Azospirillum brasilense: one gene and its partner. Each later gene encodes a partner of the first gene's protein in a complex. Links are inferred from orthologs where the notes say so. Each region holds a gene or a part of one and is shown in the gene's direction. Other genes may lie near its edges.

Region 1 (7,446 bases):
TCTTCGGGCTGCTGCTGATGTTCGGCTGGTCGCTGGCGCTCTACTATCACCTGTGCAACGGCATCCGGCATCTGGTGTGGGACGCCGGCAAGGCGTTCGAGCTGAGCGAGGCCGACCGCGGCAACCAGATCGTCATCGGTGCGGCGGCCGTGCTGACCGTGCTGACCTGGATCATCGGCCTGGCCGTGTGGTGAGGAGAGAAGACATGGCGTCCAACAGCAAGACCCTCCGCTCGCCGCTGCAGATCGCGCGCGGCCTGGGCTCCGCCAAGCACGGCACCGAGCATTGGTGGCACCAGCGCGTCACCGCCATCGCCCTGGTTCCGCTGACCATCTGGTTCGTCTTCGGGGTGATCCGCCATCTGGGCGCCGACCACGCGGCCTTCGTCGCGTGGCTGCAGTCGCCCTTCTCGGCGCTGATGATGGTGCTGACCGCCGTGGTCACCTTCCACCACGCCCAGGCCGGGCTGCAGGTGGTGATCGAGGACTACGTGCACAACGAGATGGCGAAGATCCTGAGCATCCTGGCCGTGAAAGCCCTGTGCTTCGTGCTGGGTGCCGCCTGCGTCATCGCCGTCCTCAAGATTTCGTTCGGAGCCTGACGAGCCATGGCCGCCTACGATATTATCGATCATTCCTATGACGTCGTCGTCGTCGGTGCCGGCGGTGCGGGCCTGCGCGCCACCTTCGGCATGGCCGAGAAGGGCCTGAAGACGGCGTGCATCACCAAGGTCTTCCCGACCCGTTCGCACACCGTGGCCGCCCAGGGCGGCATCTCGGCGGCGCTCGGCAACATGAGCGAGGACGACTGGCGCTTCCACATGTACGACACCGTCAAGGGGTCGGACTGGCTGGGCGACCAGGACGCCATCGAGTACATGTGCCGCGAGGCCATCCCGGCGATCATCGAGCTGGAGCACTACGGCGTGCCCTTCTCGCGCACGCCGGAAGGCAAGATCTACCAGCGCGCCTTCGGCGGCATGACCGCCCATTACGGCAAGCAGCAGGCTTATCGTACCTGCGCCGCCGCCGACCGCACCGGCCACGCCATCCTGCACACGCTCTACCAGCAGTCGCTGAAGCATGAGGCGGAGTTCTTCGTCGAGTATTTCGCGCTCGACCTCATCATGGAGGACGGTGTCTGCAAGGGCGTGGTGGCCTGGAACCTCGACGACGGCACCATCCACCGCTTCCGCGCCCAGCTCGTCGTTCTGGCGACGGGCGGCTACGGCCGCGCCTACTTCTCCGCCACCTCGGCCCACACCTGCACGGGCGACGGCGGCGGCATGGTGCTGCGCGCCGGCCTGCCGCTGCAGGACATGGAGTTCGTGCAGTTCCACCCGACCGGCATCTACGGCTCCGGCTGCCTCATCACCGAGGGCGTGCGCGGCGAGGGCGGCTACCTCACCAACTCCAACGGCGAGCGCTTCATGGAGCGCTACGCGCCGTCGGCCAAGGACCTCGCCTCGCGCGACGTGGTGTCCCGCTCGATGACCATCGAGATCCGTGAAGGCCGCGGCGTCGGTGAGCACAAGGACCACATCCACCTGCACCTGGAGCATCTCCCGCCGGAGATCATCCACCAGCGCCTGCCCGGCATCGCCGAGACGGCCAAGATCTTCGCCGGCGTGGACGTCACCAAGGAGCCGATCCCGGTTCTACCGACGGTGCACTACAACATGGGCGGCATCCCCACCAACTTCCGGTGCGAGGTGGTCAACCCGACCGCCGAGGACCCGGATCGCGTGGTGCCCGGCCTGATGGCCATCGGCGAAGCGGCCTGCGTGTCGGTGCACGGCGCGAACCGCCTGGGCTCCAACTCGCTGCTCGACCTCGTGGTGTTCGGCCGTTCGGCGGCCATCCGCGCCGCCGAGATCGTCGAGAAGGGCAAGTCGGTGTCGTCGTCCGCCGCCGCGACCGACGTCGCCCTGGAGCGCTTCGACCGCATCCGCAACGCCAAGGGCTCCATCAAGTCGTCGGAGCTTCGCCTGGAAATGCAGCGGACCATGCAGAACAACTGCGCGGTCTTCCGCACCGGCGAGGTGCTGGAGGAGGGCGTCAAGCTCATCGACCAGACCTTCGCCAAGAAGAGCGACATGGCAATCAGCGACCGTTCGCTGGTCTGGAATTCCGACCTCGTCGAAGCCATCGAGCTGGACAACCTGCTGTACCAGGCGGTCGCCACGCTCCACTCGGCGAAGAACCGGCCGGAGAGCCGCGGCGCCCACGCCCGCGAGGACTATCCGGACCGCGACGACGAGAACTGGATGAAGCACACCGTCATCGAGGTGTCGGACAAGGGCGAGACGAAGATCGGGTACCGCCCGGTCCATCTCTACACCCTGACCGACGAGGTGCAGGTGTTCCCGCCCAAGGCCCGCGTCTACTAAGGCGGCAAGAGCAAGGCAAGGATACGAACCATGGTCGAATTCAACCTGCCCGCCAATTCCAAGGTCGGCGTCGGCAAGACCATCAACGCCGCCAGCGGCGCCAAGCGGGCGAAGACCTTCAAGATCTACCGCTGGTCGCCGGATGACGGGCAGAACCCGCGGGTCGACACCTATGTCGTCGACCTCGACAAGTTCGGCCCGATGATCCTGGACGCGATCATCTACATCAAGAACAACATCGACTCGACCCTGACCTTCCGGCGGAGCTGCCGCGAGGGCATCTGCGGGTCCTGCGCGATGAACATCGACGGCACCAACACGCTGGCCTGCCTGAAGGCCATCGAGGAGGTGAAGGGCGACGTCAAGATCTACCCGCTGCCGCACATGCCGGTGGTCAAGGATCTCGTCCCCGACCTGAAGCACATCTACGCCCAGCTCGCCTCGATCAAGCCGTGGCTGCAGTCGCAGTCGCCGGCCCCGAGCCGCGAGCGCCTGCAGTCGCCGGAGGACCGCGCCAAGCTGGACGGCCTCTACGAGTGCATCCTGTGCTTCTGCTGCTCGACCTCCTGCCCCAGCTACTGGTGGAACGGCGACCGCTACCTCGGCCCGTCGATCCTGCTCCAGGCCTACCGCTGGATCGTGGACAGCCGCGACGAGATGACGGGCGAGCGCCTCGACAACCTCGAGGACCCGTTCCGCCTCTACCGCTGCCACACCATCATGAACTGCACCAAGGCGTGCCCGAAGGGCCTCAACCCGGCCAAGGCCATCGCCGAGATCAAGAAGCTGATGGTTCAGCGCCGCTGATCCGTCCGTTTCGGTTCACCGATGAAGAACGGGGCGCCTCCGCAAGGGGGCGCCCCGTTTTCTTTGGCCCGTCGCGTCGTTGCGGCTCAGGCGAAGTCGGGATCGGTGGGCCGGGACGGCGGCAGGTCGTCGTTGGGCAGGGGGGAGGGCATGTCCTCCTGCGGGCCGGGGGTCGGCAGGTCCGGGTTGTCGGTCAGGGGCCCCGGGGTGGGAACGTCCTGGCCCGGCGGCGGGAAGGGCGGGGCCGCGCGCAGCGGCTGCGGAAAGGCGCTCGAATAGGTCCAGCCCATGGATCGGTCGCTCCCGAAGTGATGAGGGTGTCCTGCATCAACCGTCCGGCTGGCCCGTCTGCGCAGGTTGACCGGCGGCGATGAGGGGGTATGCTTTTCGAGGGAGCGAATCATCCGGATAGAACCAACCCGAAGCCAAAAAGGGAGAAGATCATGGGCAGCACGGCCGGCCAGGCGCTGAGCTACATCCAGGGCGAATGGATCGCGGGCAACCCCGCCATCGTCGGCCCGATGACTCACGCGCTCTGGCTGTCTTCGGTCGTTTTCGACGGCGCCCGCGCCTTCCAGGGCGTGGCCCCGGACCTCGACCGCCACTGCGCCCGCGTCGTGCGCTCGGCCCAGGTGATGGGCCTCGCCCCCATGCTGACCGCCGGGGAGATCGAGGAGCTGTGCTGGGACGGCATCCGCCGCTTCCCCAAGGAGGCCGAGCTGTACATCCGGCCGATGTTCTACGCGGAGGAGGGCTTCGTCGCGCCCGACGCCGAGAGCACGCGCTTCGTCCTGTCGGTCTACGAGGCGCCGCTGCCCAGCGCCGCCGGCTTCACCGCCGGACTGTCCAGCCGCCGCCGTCCGGTGCCGGACATGGCGCCGACCGAGGCCAAGGCCGCCTGCCTCTACCCCAACGCCGGGCTGGCGCTGAAGGAGGCGCGGGAGCGCGGCTTCGACAACGCCATCATGCTCGACCCCATCGGCAACGTGGCGGAATTCGCGACGGCCAATCTGTTCATCGCCAAGGACGGGGTGGTGCGCACGCCGGTGCACAACGGCACTTTTCTCAATGGCATCACCCGCCAGCGCGTGATCGCCCTGTTGCGCGACGACGGCGTGGCGGTGGAGGAGGCCACCCTAAGCCCCCGTGATGTGCTGGAGGCGGACGAGGTCTTTTCGACCGGCAATTACGCGAAGGTGGTGCCAGTCACCCGCGTCGAGGAGCGCACCCTGCAACCCGGCCCCCTGGCGGCGCGGGCGCGGGCGCTCTATTGGGAGTTCGCCTTCCGCTGATGGCATCGAATGACCCGGATTGCCGGATTTCGGGCGGTATGCGGCCCGAAATCCGGCTTGATGGACGGCCTGTTCCGCGGCATGATTCCTCCGAAACGGTGAGTCGGTCCGTCGAAGGACTCTGTCGAGGGGGAACGGGCATGCAGTTCCGCGAACGGCGCCGCGTGATCCAGGTGATCCGCACCGTCTACGATCCGGATCTGAAGCGCGGGCGGTCGGAACTGGTCGGAAAGATCGACAAGGCTGCGCCCCTGGTTACCGACAAGCTCCAGAAAAGCTGCACGCCCGAGGAGTTGTCGGAGATCCTCACCTATTTGGACGACCGCCACAACCGCCTGCGCAACGAGGCGGTGCGCGCCGGGGCGGAAACCCTGCCGGCCCAGATGCGGGGGGCGGCGGAGTATTTCCGCACCCACCGCGACGACGATGCGCGGGCCTTCGCCATGGAAATCCGCTTGGCGTGGGAGGAGTTGAAGACCGCCTTGCGCGAGTCCGGTTTTTCAAAAAGCAAGCTCCTGAAGAAGGCCGCGGAGAGGGCTGAGGCGCCAACGCTCGCCGTTTCGACGGTTGCCGTGCAGGTCGCTGCGGAGGAGGTGGCCGAGCCGGCGGAGGTTCCGCCAGCCAAGGCGTTTGTTCGCAAGCCGCGCGCAAGGAAGGCAAAGACCGCCCGTGTCGTTGCCCTGAACACAGAGGTTTCCAAAACGGACGAGACCGGCGCTCCTCCGGCCGCGTGAAGGCGACCCCGGCTCAAGCCTCCGCAAGGAACAGGATGCTGGCGGCGTTGCGGTGGTAGGCCAAAGCGGCGGCGAGGCGGGACAGCCAAGCGTCGCCAGCGGTCCGGTCGGCGGGCAGGGTGCGGCGGCGTTGCGCCGCGCCTTGCCGGGCCTCGGCGGCCAAGCGGTCGTGCAGGCGAAGCATTGCGGCGCGGGCCAGAGTGGCGTGCCGGTCCGTTCCATCGAGAAGCGCCGTCCGAAGCACGCCGCGGGGCGGCGTGTCGTCGTGACGGCGTTCGAGTTCATCCAAACGATGTGAAATGAGGGCCAGCGGGGCGGGGAATGGACGCGGCTGCGCCCCGGCGGATCCGGTCATCCTCGGACGTTAAGCCTTCAGATGACCAATGTAAAGGACAATCATCCTAGGACAGGGTGCCGCAGGGCTGACGCTTACTGGCTTGCCCAGACGATGCGGGCCATCCAGGCCACCTCGGCGCGCGGGATGCTGCGGTCCGGGTGGGCGCGGTTTATGGAGATCAGCTCGATCTTCGTGGCGGTTTCGCGGAGGAGCTGCTTCGCCATCACCTCGCCACCCTTGGTGCGGACGACGACGCGGTCGTTGCGCCGGATCTGCGCGGCGGGAGAAACGATGATGGTGTCGCCGTCGCGGTAGACGGGGTCCATGCTGTCCCCCGCGATCTCCAGAGCGTAGGCGTGCGGATCGCCGATGCTGGGGAACAGAAGCTCGTCCCAGCCCACACCCGAAGGAAAGCCGGCGTCGTCGAAGAAACCCGCGTTGCCCGCCTGCGCATAGCCGATGACCGGCACCCGCTGGAGCGAGCCGGCGCCGGCGGCATCGCCGACGAGGCTGACGAACTCCGACAGCGATGCGCCGGTCGCCTCCAGAACCTTGGACACGCTTTCCGTCGAAGGCCAGCGGAGCTTGCCGTCACCGGTGGTCCGCTTGCTCTTGTTGAAGGTCGTCGGGTCGAGCCCCGCGCGCCGCGCGAGCCCGGAGGCCGACAGCCCGTGCTGGGCCGCGAGGCGGTCGATCGCCCGCCAAATGTCCGCATGTTTGAGCATGGGAGGATAATCACATAAGCAAGCCGGCGCGTCCCTAGGAACCTATTCATATTTTCCTTGACGAAGGATTTTAATCAGTACATAACGTGAACAAGAGTTCGCCAGCCGCGCGTGCCGCGGCCCATCCGGCGCTCCGCCCGAGAGCGAAGTTGCGCCCGCGAACCCAAGAGCTGCAATTCCCAGGGAGACCTCACGCATGGTCCAGCGCCGCAACATGTTCATGGTCCTGTCCGAAGCCGTCGGGGAACCGTTCGGCAGCGCGGAGGAGGCATGGTTCTGGTCGGTCCAGGCGCAGGACGCCAAGGCCGCCGGCGCGCGTATCGCCGCCGGGCGGGGATTGGTTCAACGTCCTTGCGAGCCCGGCGATGTGCTGTGCGCGGTGGACCGGCTGTACCGTCGCCGCCTGCTGATCCGCGATCATCTGCACGTGCTGGTCCACTACGGGCGCCGCTTGATGGCGCCGGACCCGGCGCGGTACCGCGAGCAGCGCGCCCATACCCTGTGGCAGGAGGCGTTCGACCGGCTCCGCCCGGTGCTGCGCGAGAAGGGGATCGTCCAGTGAGCACGCCGATGCCTCAGCCCTGCCGGGTGGGGCCCTGCCGTGCGGGAGCGGATGCGCCGCGCGTCTGGGTGGTCTTCCGGGGCGAGGCGGAGCTGTGGTGGCTGCGCCTGCTGAAGCCGGGATTCCGCCACTGCTTCGCGTTGCTGCACGACGGGCACCGCTGGGTGGTCGTCGATCCGCTCTCGCCCTTCACCGACGTGTCGGTCCTTGATCTGCCCGCCGCCTTCGATCTGCCGGGCTGGTACCGTGGGTTGGGCATGGCGGTGACCCCGGCACCGGTGCGGCGCGGCCTGACCCGCCCGGCTCCCTGGGCGCCCTTCACCTGTGTCGAGGCGGTCAAGCGCCTTCTGGGGCTCCACGCGCCCGGCGTTCTGACGCCCTGGCAGCTTTACCAGCGCCTGACGCGGCCCGCTGCCGCGGTCTGAACCCACGCCGCCGGTCCGTTCCGCCTGCTGTCTCCCTGTCTCACAACGAACAAGGAAACCCCGCCCATGGCGAACCTGTTCAAGGCGCCTCGGCCAGCGCCTCCCCCCGCCCCCGCTCCGGACCCCGCGCCCGGCCCTCAGCCCGCACCGCTCCCCGTGCCCGAACCGGCCCCGG
Region 2 (7,216 bases), 1.3 Mb from region 1 along the record:
CATGAAGCGGCCATGGACGGCCTCATCCACCCCGTCCGGCAGGCGGTAGCCGGGGTAAGGAGTGAAGGGGCTGCGCGTCCATTCCCAGACGTCGCCGAACAATTGCCAGGGGCCATCGCCGTGGCAGGTGCTGGGGCGCGGGTGGCGATTGCCGGTGCCCAGCAGATTGCCCATGCTGTCGCAGCGGGACGCCAGGGCCTCCCACTCGGCTTCCTCGGGCAGGCGCTTGCCGGCCCAGCGGGCAAAGGCGTCGGCCTCGAACCAGCTGACATGGCAGACCGGTTCGGCGGGATCGAGCGCACGCATGCCGTAGAGGGTGAAGATCTGCCACGCGCCGTCGCGCCATTCCCAATAGAGCGGGGCCTGCCAACCCTCGGTCTGCACCGCCTCCCAGCCGTCGGCGAGCCAGAGCGAGCGCTTGCCATAACCGCCATCCTCGATGAAGTCGCGGAAGGCGCCGCAGGACACCGGCAGGGCGGCAAGGCGGAAGGGCTCCAGATGGACGCGGTGGCGTGGCCCTTCATGGTCGAAGCCGGCTCCGGCCTCCGTCCGTCCGATCTCGACGATGCCGCCTTCATGCTCGATCCAGCGTTCCGGCTGCGGCGGGGCCGGCACGCTCTGCGGCGGCTGGTCGTAGGCGGGGCGCAGCGGGTTGCTCCAGAAGGCATGCTTGATATGGGTCAGCAGCCGTTCCTGGTGGCGCCGCTCGTGCGTGATGCCGACGATCACGCGGTCGGCGATCTCCGGCAGGTCCGCCTCGTCGGCCTGATTCAGCAGGTGCAGCACCGCGGCGTTCACATGGTCGCGGTAGCGCATCACCTCCGCCGCGTTGGGCCGGGAGAGCAGGCGCAGGGTGGGGGAGGGAAGCTGGTGGCTGCCGAACCGGTCGTCGCGCGCCGCGAACAGCGTCAGAAAGGCCGGGTCGAAGGGCCGGTAACCGGGGTTGCAGGGCACCAGGACGGTGGTTTCGAACAGCCACGTCGTGTGGGCGAGGTGCCATTTGGCCGGGGCGCCGTCGGCCACCGACTGGACCATCAGGTCCTCGGGCGACAGAGGGGCGGCGAGTTCGGCGGTGCGGGCACGGATCTTCTGGAAACGGGTGGAAAGAGCTTGGCGAAGGGCGTCGCCGGACGGCTGGGCGTGCGTGGCGAGATGGGTGTCGGGCACGGGGGAACCTCCCTGCGGGAGCGGGTTTTCCGCGGCGGGAACGGCGCGGGAACGCGCCGGTATTTCGCCGGAGAAACAACAGGGTCATTGTGCCGCATGGCCCGACCATCCTGGGTGGCGCATCGGAGGGGGGCTTTCTCCGAATTCGCGCATCACACCCGCGGTGGGACCGTGGTCAGGCGTCCACCACCAGATGCGGACGGAAGGCGCCTTCGAGCGTCAGAAGAAGGCGCAGATACACAGCAACGCGCCGCGATGTCGTCGTCCGCTGTTCCAGGCAATCGCGGAGCTGGTTGGCGAGCGCCACATTCTCCGCCGTCTGTCCGGGCGGAAGCGCCGGGTGAGTCGGCGCCGCCATGTCGACGATGTGGTCATGATCGACCGACTGGGCCGCGACGGCCTTTTCGAGGAGCGCCGCCGCAATGCGTTCGATGTCCTCATCCCCCGGCGGCGGCTGGGCGAGGTTGGGGGCGAGGTGCGGCGGCGGGCGGCGGTTGGCGAGCTGCGCGCGCAGATTCTGCTTGATGCGCGCCCGCTGCCCAGCGTTCAGCGTGTCCAGCTCATCGATCTCGTCGAACAGCAGGTCGTAGAGGCGCCGCCGCTTGTGGTTGGCCTCGTCCTGGTCGCGGCGCTCCTGCCGCTCGCGCTCCTGCTGTTGCAGGTCCTGCCGATTCTGTCGCCGTTTCCTGCGGTCGGTCGCGCTGCCGGTGCGCTCCACCACGCCGGCCGAACGGACCAGAGGTTCCGGGCGTCCGATCGATCCGTCGGTCATGGCGACCTCCACCGAAAGTGGCTGGGACTGTTCAGTGTACCAACTGTCGCGATTCTGTCAAGGTGACGCTTTGGCCTGCGGCGGAGGCCCCGTTTCAGGTGAGCGTTGCTCACCCGAACACGCGGCGTACTCGTTTGTCAGGGGCGTGGCTCGGGCTCGACAGTGGCGCATCGCAAACGCAGGACAAAAGGACCGTGCCATGTCCCACACCGATTCCGTCAATCCCATCCTGTGCGTCACTGCTGGGGACATCGCCACCCTCACATTGAACCGCCCCGCCAAGCTGAACGCCATCAGCACGGCGCTGGCCGCCGCCATGCTCGACACGCTGGACGCGCTGGAGGCCGACGCGGCGGTACGCGCCATCATCGTCACCGGCGCTGGGGAGCGCGCCTTCTCCGCCGGGGCGGACATCGCGGAGTTCACCCCGGCCGTCCGGCGGGGGCCGGAGGCGGCGGTGCGCGCCTTCCGGCCCGGCCAGACGCTGTGCGCGCGGATCGAGTCCTTTCCCAAGCCCATCATCGCCGCGGTAAACGGCATCTGCTACGGCGGCGGCTGCGAGATTCTGGAGGCGGCACACCTCGCCGTCGCCAGTGAGCGGGCGAGTTTCTCCAAGGCGGAAATCAAGCTCGGCATGATGCCGACCTTCGGCGGGACGCAGCGGCTTCCCCGCAACGCCGGGCGCAAGCGGGCGCTGGAATGGCTGCTGACCGGCGACGCCTTCCCGCCCGCGACGGCGCTGGCGGTCGGGCTGGTCAATCAGGTGGTGCCCCACGACGCGCTGCTGCCCGCGGCCTTCGAACTGGCCGGGCGGATCGTCCGGCACTCCCCGGCGGCGGTGTCCGGCATCCTCGGGGCGGTTACCCGCGGACTGAACATGACCATCGGCGAAGGGCTGGCGGTGGAGACCGAGCGCTTCGCCCGGCTGGCCCCCGGCCCCGACCTGCGCGACGGGCTGGAGGCGTGGCTGGCGCGCTGAATCACGCTCCTTCCGGGGGATCGTCCGGCGTTTCGGTTTGCGCGGGCGCGCGCCGGTGTGCAGGATGCGGGGGTGGATGTGGACCGCTCCGCCCCCTATCTTCCGGGGCCGGGGCTTTTTGGCGTGGATGGCATGAGCGACGAGAACACCCTGTCCGAGAGCGGCGAATCCCTGGAAAACCGGCGCAAGCGGCTGCGCTTCCGGTCGTGGCACCGTGGCATGCGCGAGATGGACCTGCTGATCGGCAGCTTCGCCGATGCCCATGTCCCGGCCTTCGACCACGCGCAGCTCGACCGTTACGAGGCGCTGCTCGAACTCAGCGACCCCGACCTCTACAACTGGTACGCCGGGCGCGAGCCGCTGCCCGCCGAGCATGACACCGACGTCATGCAGCTGTTGACCAAGTTCCGCTACACGCCCCGTCAGGGGTCCTGAGGCCCGATCCTTGCCCAGCTTCGAACAGTTGCAGCCGGGACGCTCCGGCCGCCTTCTGGTCGGCGGCGCCCCCGCCGGCCATGACGCCCGCGTCCTCGCCGACCTCGCCAAGCGGGCGGGGAGTGCGGGACTTCTCCACGTCGCGCTCGACGACACCCGCGCCGCCCAGCTGGCGGAGGCGCTGGCCTTCTTCGCGCCGTCGCTGGAGGTGCAGGTCTTCCCGGCCTGGGACTGCCTGCCCTACGACCGCGTGTCGCCCAACGGCGGCATCGTGGCGAAGCGCATCGACACGCTGACCCGCCTGCTGGCGCGCAAGGCGGACGCGCCGCCGCTGGTCGTGCTGACCACCGTCAACGCCATGGTGCAGAAGGTGCCGCCCCGCGCCGCCTTCCGCGACGCGGTGTTCTCGGCGAAGCTGCGCGACCGGATCGACCTGGAGAAGCTGCAGCGCTATCTGGCCGGCAACGGCTACACCCGCGCCCAGACGGTGCGCGAGCCGGGCGAGTTCGCCGTCCGCGGCGGCATCGTCGACCTGTTCCCGCCGGGCACCGACGAGCCGCTGCGCCTCGACCTGTTCGGGGACGAGCTGGAGGCCGTGCGCAGCTTCGACCCCATGTCGCAGCGCACCACCGACAAGCGCGACGGCATCGACCTCAAGCCGATGTCGGAGGTCTTCCTGGACGAGGCGGGCATCGCCCGCTTCCGCTCCGGCTACCGGGAGCTGTTCGGCGCCGTCACCGACGACGACCCGCTCTACGAGGCGATCAGCGCCGGGCGCAAGTACGGCGGCATGGAGCACTGGCTGCCGCTGTTCCACGAGACGATGGAATCGCTGCTGGCCTACATGCCCAAGGCCATCCTGTCGCTGGACCATCAGGCGACGGAGGCGCGCGATTCGCGCATCGCGCAGGTGGTGGACTTCCACGCCTCCCGCGAGAGCATGATCGTCATCGAGAAGCGGACGGGCTCGCCGGTCTACAAGCCGGTGCCGGTCGGCATGATGTTCCTCGACGCCCAGGCCTGGGACGACCTGTTCGCCGCCCACGCGGTGGCGCAGCTCCAGCCCTTCGGCACGCCGCCGGGCATCAAGGGCACGCTGGACGCCGGCGGGCGCCGCGGCCACGACTTTGCCGAGGAGCGGGCGCGTCCCGACGTCAACGTCTTCGAGGCGGTGAAGGACCACATCCGGGCGCTGCGGGCCGACGGGCGGCGCGTGCTGGTGGCCGGCTATTCCGCGGGCTCCCGCGACCGTCTGATGACGGTGCTGGGCGACCACGGCATTCCGGGGCTGGAGCCGGCGGAGAGCGTCGAGGACGTCCGCCGCTTCGACCGTCACGTCATCGGCATGATCGTGCTGGGGATGGAACACGGCTTCACCTCCGCCGACATGGCCGTCATCACCGAGCAGGACATCCTCGGCGACCGCCTCGTCCGCCCGGCGGCGAAGAAGAAGCGCAAGGCCGCCAACTTCATCGCCGAATACACGGCGCTGGCCTCGGGCGACCTCGTGGTGCACATGGACCACGGCATCGGGCGCTACGACGGGCTGGAGACGCTGGAGGTGTCCGGGGCGCCGCACGACTGCCTGCGGCTGATCTACGAGGGCGGCGACAAGCTCTACGTCCCCGTCGAGAACATCGAAGTGCTGACCCGCTACGGGTCGGAGGACGCGCACGCGCAGCTCGACAAGCTGGGCGGGGCCGGCTGGCAGGGCCGCAAGGCCCGCGTCAAGAAGCGCCTGAAGGACATGGCCGAGGCGCTGCTGAAGATCGCCGCCGAGCGCATGCTGAAGAAGGCCGACCCGGTCTACACGCCGGAGGGCGTCTATCAGGAGTTCGCCGCCCGCTTCCCCTATCCGGAGACGGACGACCAGTTGAAGGCCATCGAGGAGGTCTTCACCGATCTCGGCTCGGGCCGTCCGATGGACCGTCTGGTCTGCGGCGACGTCGGCTTCGGCAAGACGGAGGTGGCGCTGCGCGCCGCCTTCCTCGTCGCCATGAGCGGCCAGCAGGTCGCCGTGGTGGTGCCGACCACGCTTCTGGCGCGCCAGCATTTCAAGACCTTTACCACCCGCTTCGCCGGGCTGCCGCTGCGCATCGTTCAGCTTTCCCGCATGGTCACCGCCAAGGAGCAGACCAAGGTCAAGCAGGAGCTGACGGAGGGCACCGCCGACATCGTGATCGGCACCCACGCGCTGCTCGGCAAGGGCGTGCAGTTCAAGCAGCTCGGCATGGTCATCGTGGACGAGGAGCAGCATTTCGGCGTGAAGCAGAAGGAGCGACTGAAGGAGCTGCGCGCCGACGTGCACGTCCTGACGCTGACCGCCACGCCGATCCCGCGCACGCTCCAGATGGCGCTGTCCGGCGTGCGCGAGCTGTCGCTGATCGCCACCCCGCCGGTGGACCGTCTGGCGGTGCGCACCTTCGTGCTGCCCTACGACCCGGTGGTGGTCCGCGAGGCCATCCTGCGCGAGCATTACCGGGGCGGCCAGACCTTCTATGTCTGCCCCCGCGTCGAGGACCTGCCCAAGGTCGCCGAGCGGGTGCGCGAGTTGGTGCCCGAGGTCAAGATCGTCACCGCCCACGGCCAGATGCCGGCCAGCGAGCTGGAAGAGGTGATGACCGCCTTCGACGAGGGCAAGTTCGAGGTGCTGCTCGCCACCAACATCATCGAGAGCGGCATCGACATCCCCAACGCCAACACGCTGATCGTGCACCGGGCGGACATGTTCGGCTTGGCCCAGCTCTACCAGATCCGCGGGCGCGTCGGCCGGTCGAAGGTGCGCGGCTACGCCTACCTCACCTACGCGCCGAACAAGCCGCTGACCGGCACGGCGCAGCAGCGGCTGCACGTCATCGAGACGCTGGACAGCCTGGGCGCCGGCTTCCAGCTGGCCAGCCACGACATGGACATCCGCGGCGCCGGCAACCTGCTGGGCGAGGAGCAGTCGGGCCACGTCAAGGAGGTCGGCGTCGAGCTGTACCAGCACATGCTGGAGGAGGCCGTCGCCAACGCCCGCGCCAACATGGACGGGCAGGTGCCGAGCGGGGCGGAGGACCAGCCCTGGACCCCGCAGATCAACCTGGGCACGCCGGTGCTGATCCCGGAGGAGTATGTCCCCGACCTGACGGTGCGCCTGTCGCTCTACCGCCGCATCGCCGATCTGGTGGACCGGGCGGAGATCGACGGCTTCGCGGCGGAGCTGATCGACCGCTTCGGCAAGCTGCCGGGCGAGGTGGAGAACCTGCTGGACGTCGTCACCATCAAGCAGCTCTGCCGTCAGGCGGGGGTGGAGCGGGTGGACGCCGGGCCGAAGGGCGCCGTGCTGACCTTCCGCAACAACAGCTACGCCGAGCCGGCCAAGCTGCTGACCTACATCAGCCAGCAGATGAGCCTGATGAAGCTGCGCCCCGACCACAAGCTGGTCTACACCCGCGAATGGGCCGACGAGGCCCAGCGGGTGCGCGGCGTCAACCGGCTGATGAGCGATCTGGCGCAGATGGCCGGCGGCGGCGCCGTGCCGAAGGGTGAGGCGCCACCGCCCCCGCCACCCCCGCCGCCGCCGCGCCCCAGCGCGCTGAAGGTCGGGTCCAAGTTCGGGCGGAACATCCCCTCGCGTCCCTTCGGGCGGCGCTGAGGCGATGAACAAGGAGAGCGGCCCCAAGGACAGGGGCTTGGCGAAGGCCCTGGCGCTTGGTGGCGACCGGCGGACCTTCGGCGACATTCCGACGGTGGCAGAGGCCGTGGCCGCCGATCCCGCCCGTCTGCCGGAACTGGTCGCCTGCCTGTTCGACGGCGACGCCGGGGTGCGGATGCGCGCCGCCGACGCGCTGGAGCGGGTGTCGCGCGGCGCCGCCCGTCTG

Evidence for each region. The genes of interacting proteins can lie anywhere in the genome.
Region 2: the proteins of sdhA (region 1) and AMK58_RS08570 are in contact, whole or in part, in a crystal structure (PDB 6C12), measured with the Escherichia coli proteins. The link is inferred for Azospirillum brasilense from one-to-one orthologs.

The regions. Positions count from the first base shown.
Region 1 is NZ_CP012914.1:591,657-599,102, forward strand. What follows is about bases 102-2,998. They hold sdhA (succinate dehydrogenase flavoprotein subunit), read left to right. Parts: upstream 102-607; coding sequence 608-2,389; downstream 2,390-2,998. Other genes in these bases: sdhC (succinate dehydrogenase, cytochrome b556 subunit), read left to right, coding at 102-194; sdhD (succinate dehydrogenase, hydrophobic membrane anchor protein), read left to right, coding at 206-601; AMK58_RS02685 (succinate dehydrogenase iron-sulfur subunit), read left to right, coding at 2,420-2,998. In the rest of the region: more of sdhC, read left to right, coding at 1-101; more of AMK58_RS02685, read left to right, coding at 2,999-3,196; AMK58_RS02690 (hypothetical protein), read right to left, coding at 3,283-3,486; AMK58_RS02695 (branched-chain amino acid aminotransferase), read left to right, coding at 3,640-4,488; AMK58_RS02700 (hypothetical protein), read left to right, coding at 4,629-5,222; AMK58_RS02705 (hypothetical protein), read right to left, coding at 5,236-5,577; AMK58_RS02710 (S24 family peptidase), read right to left, coding at 5,652-6,284; AMK58_RS02715 (hypothetical protein), read left to right, coding at 6,481-6,846; AMK58_RS02720 (hypothetical protein), read left to right, coding at 6,843-7,271; AMK58_RS02725 (hypothetical protein), read left to right, coding at 7,428-7,446. UniProt on the Escherichia coli protein: Two distinct, membrane-bound, FAD-containing enzymes are responsible for the catalysis of fumarate and succinate interconversion; the fumarate reductase is used in anaerobic growth, and the succinate dehydrogenase is used in aerobic growth.
Region 2 is NZ_CP012914.1:1,849,377-1,856,592, reverse strand. What follows is about bases 2,035-4,701. They hold AMK58_RS08570 (FAD assembly factor SdhE), read left to right. Parts: upstream 2,035-3,050; coding sequence 3,051-3,353; downstream 3,354-4,701. Other genes in these bases: mfd (transcription-repair coupling factor), read left to right, coding at 3,364-4,701; AMK58_RS08575 (crotonase/enoyl-CoA hydratase family protein), read left to right, coding at 2,139-2,918. Outside these bases: ergothioneine biosynthesis protein EgtB, read right to left, coding at 1-1,167; AMK58_RS08580 (hypothetical protein), read right to left, coding at 1,343-1,939; more of mfd, read left to right, coding at 4,702-6,990; AMK58_RS31110 (ACT domain-containing protein), read left to right, coding at 7,028-7,216. UniProt on the Escherichia coli protein: An FAD assembly protein, which accelerates covalent attachment of the cofactor into other proteins.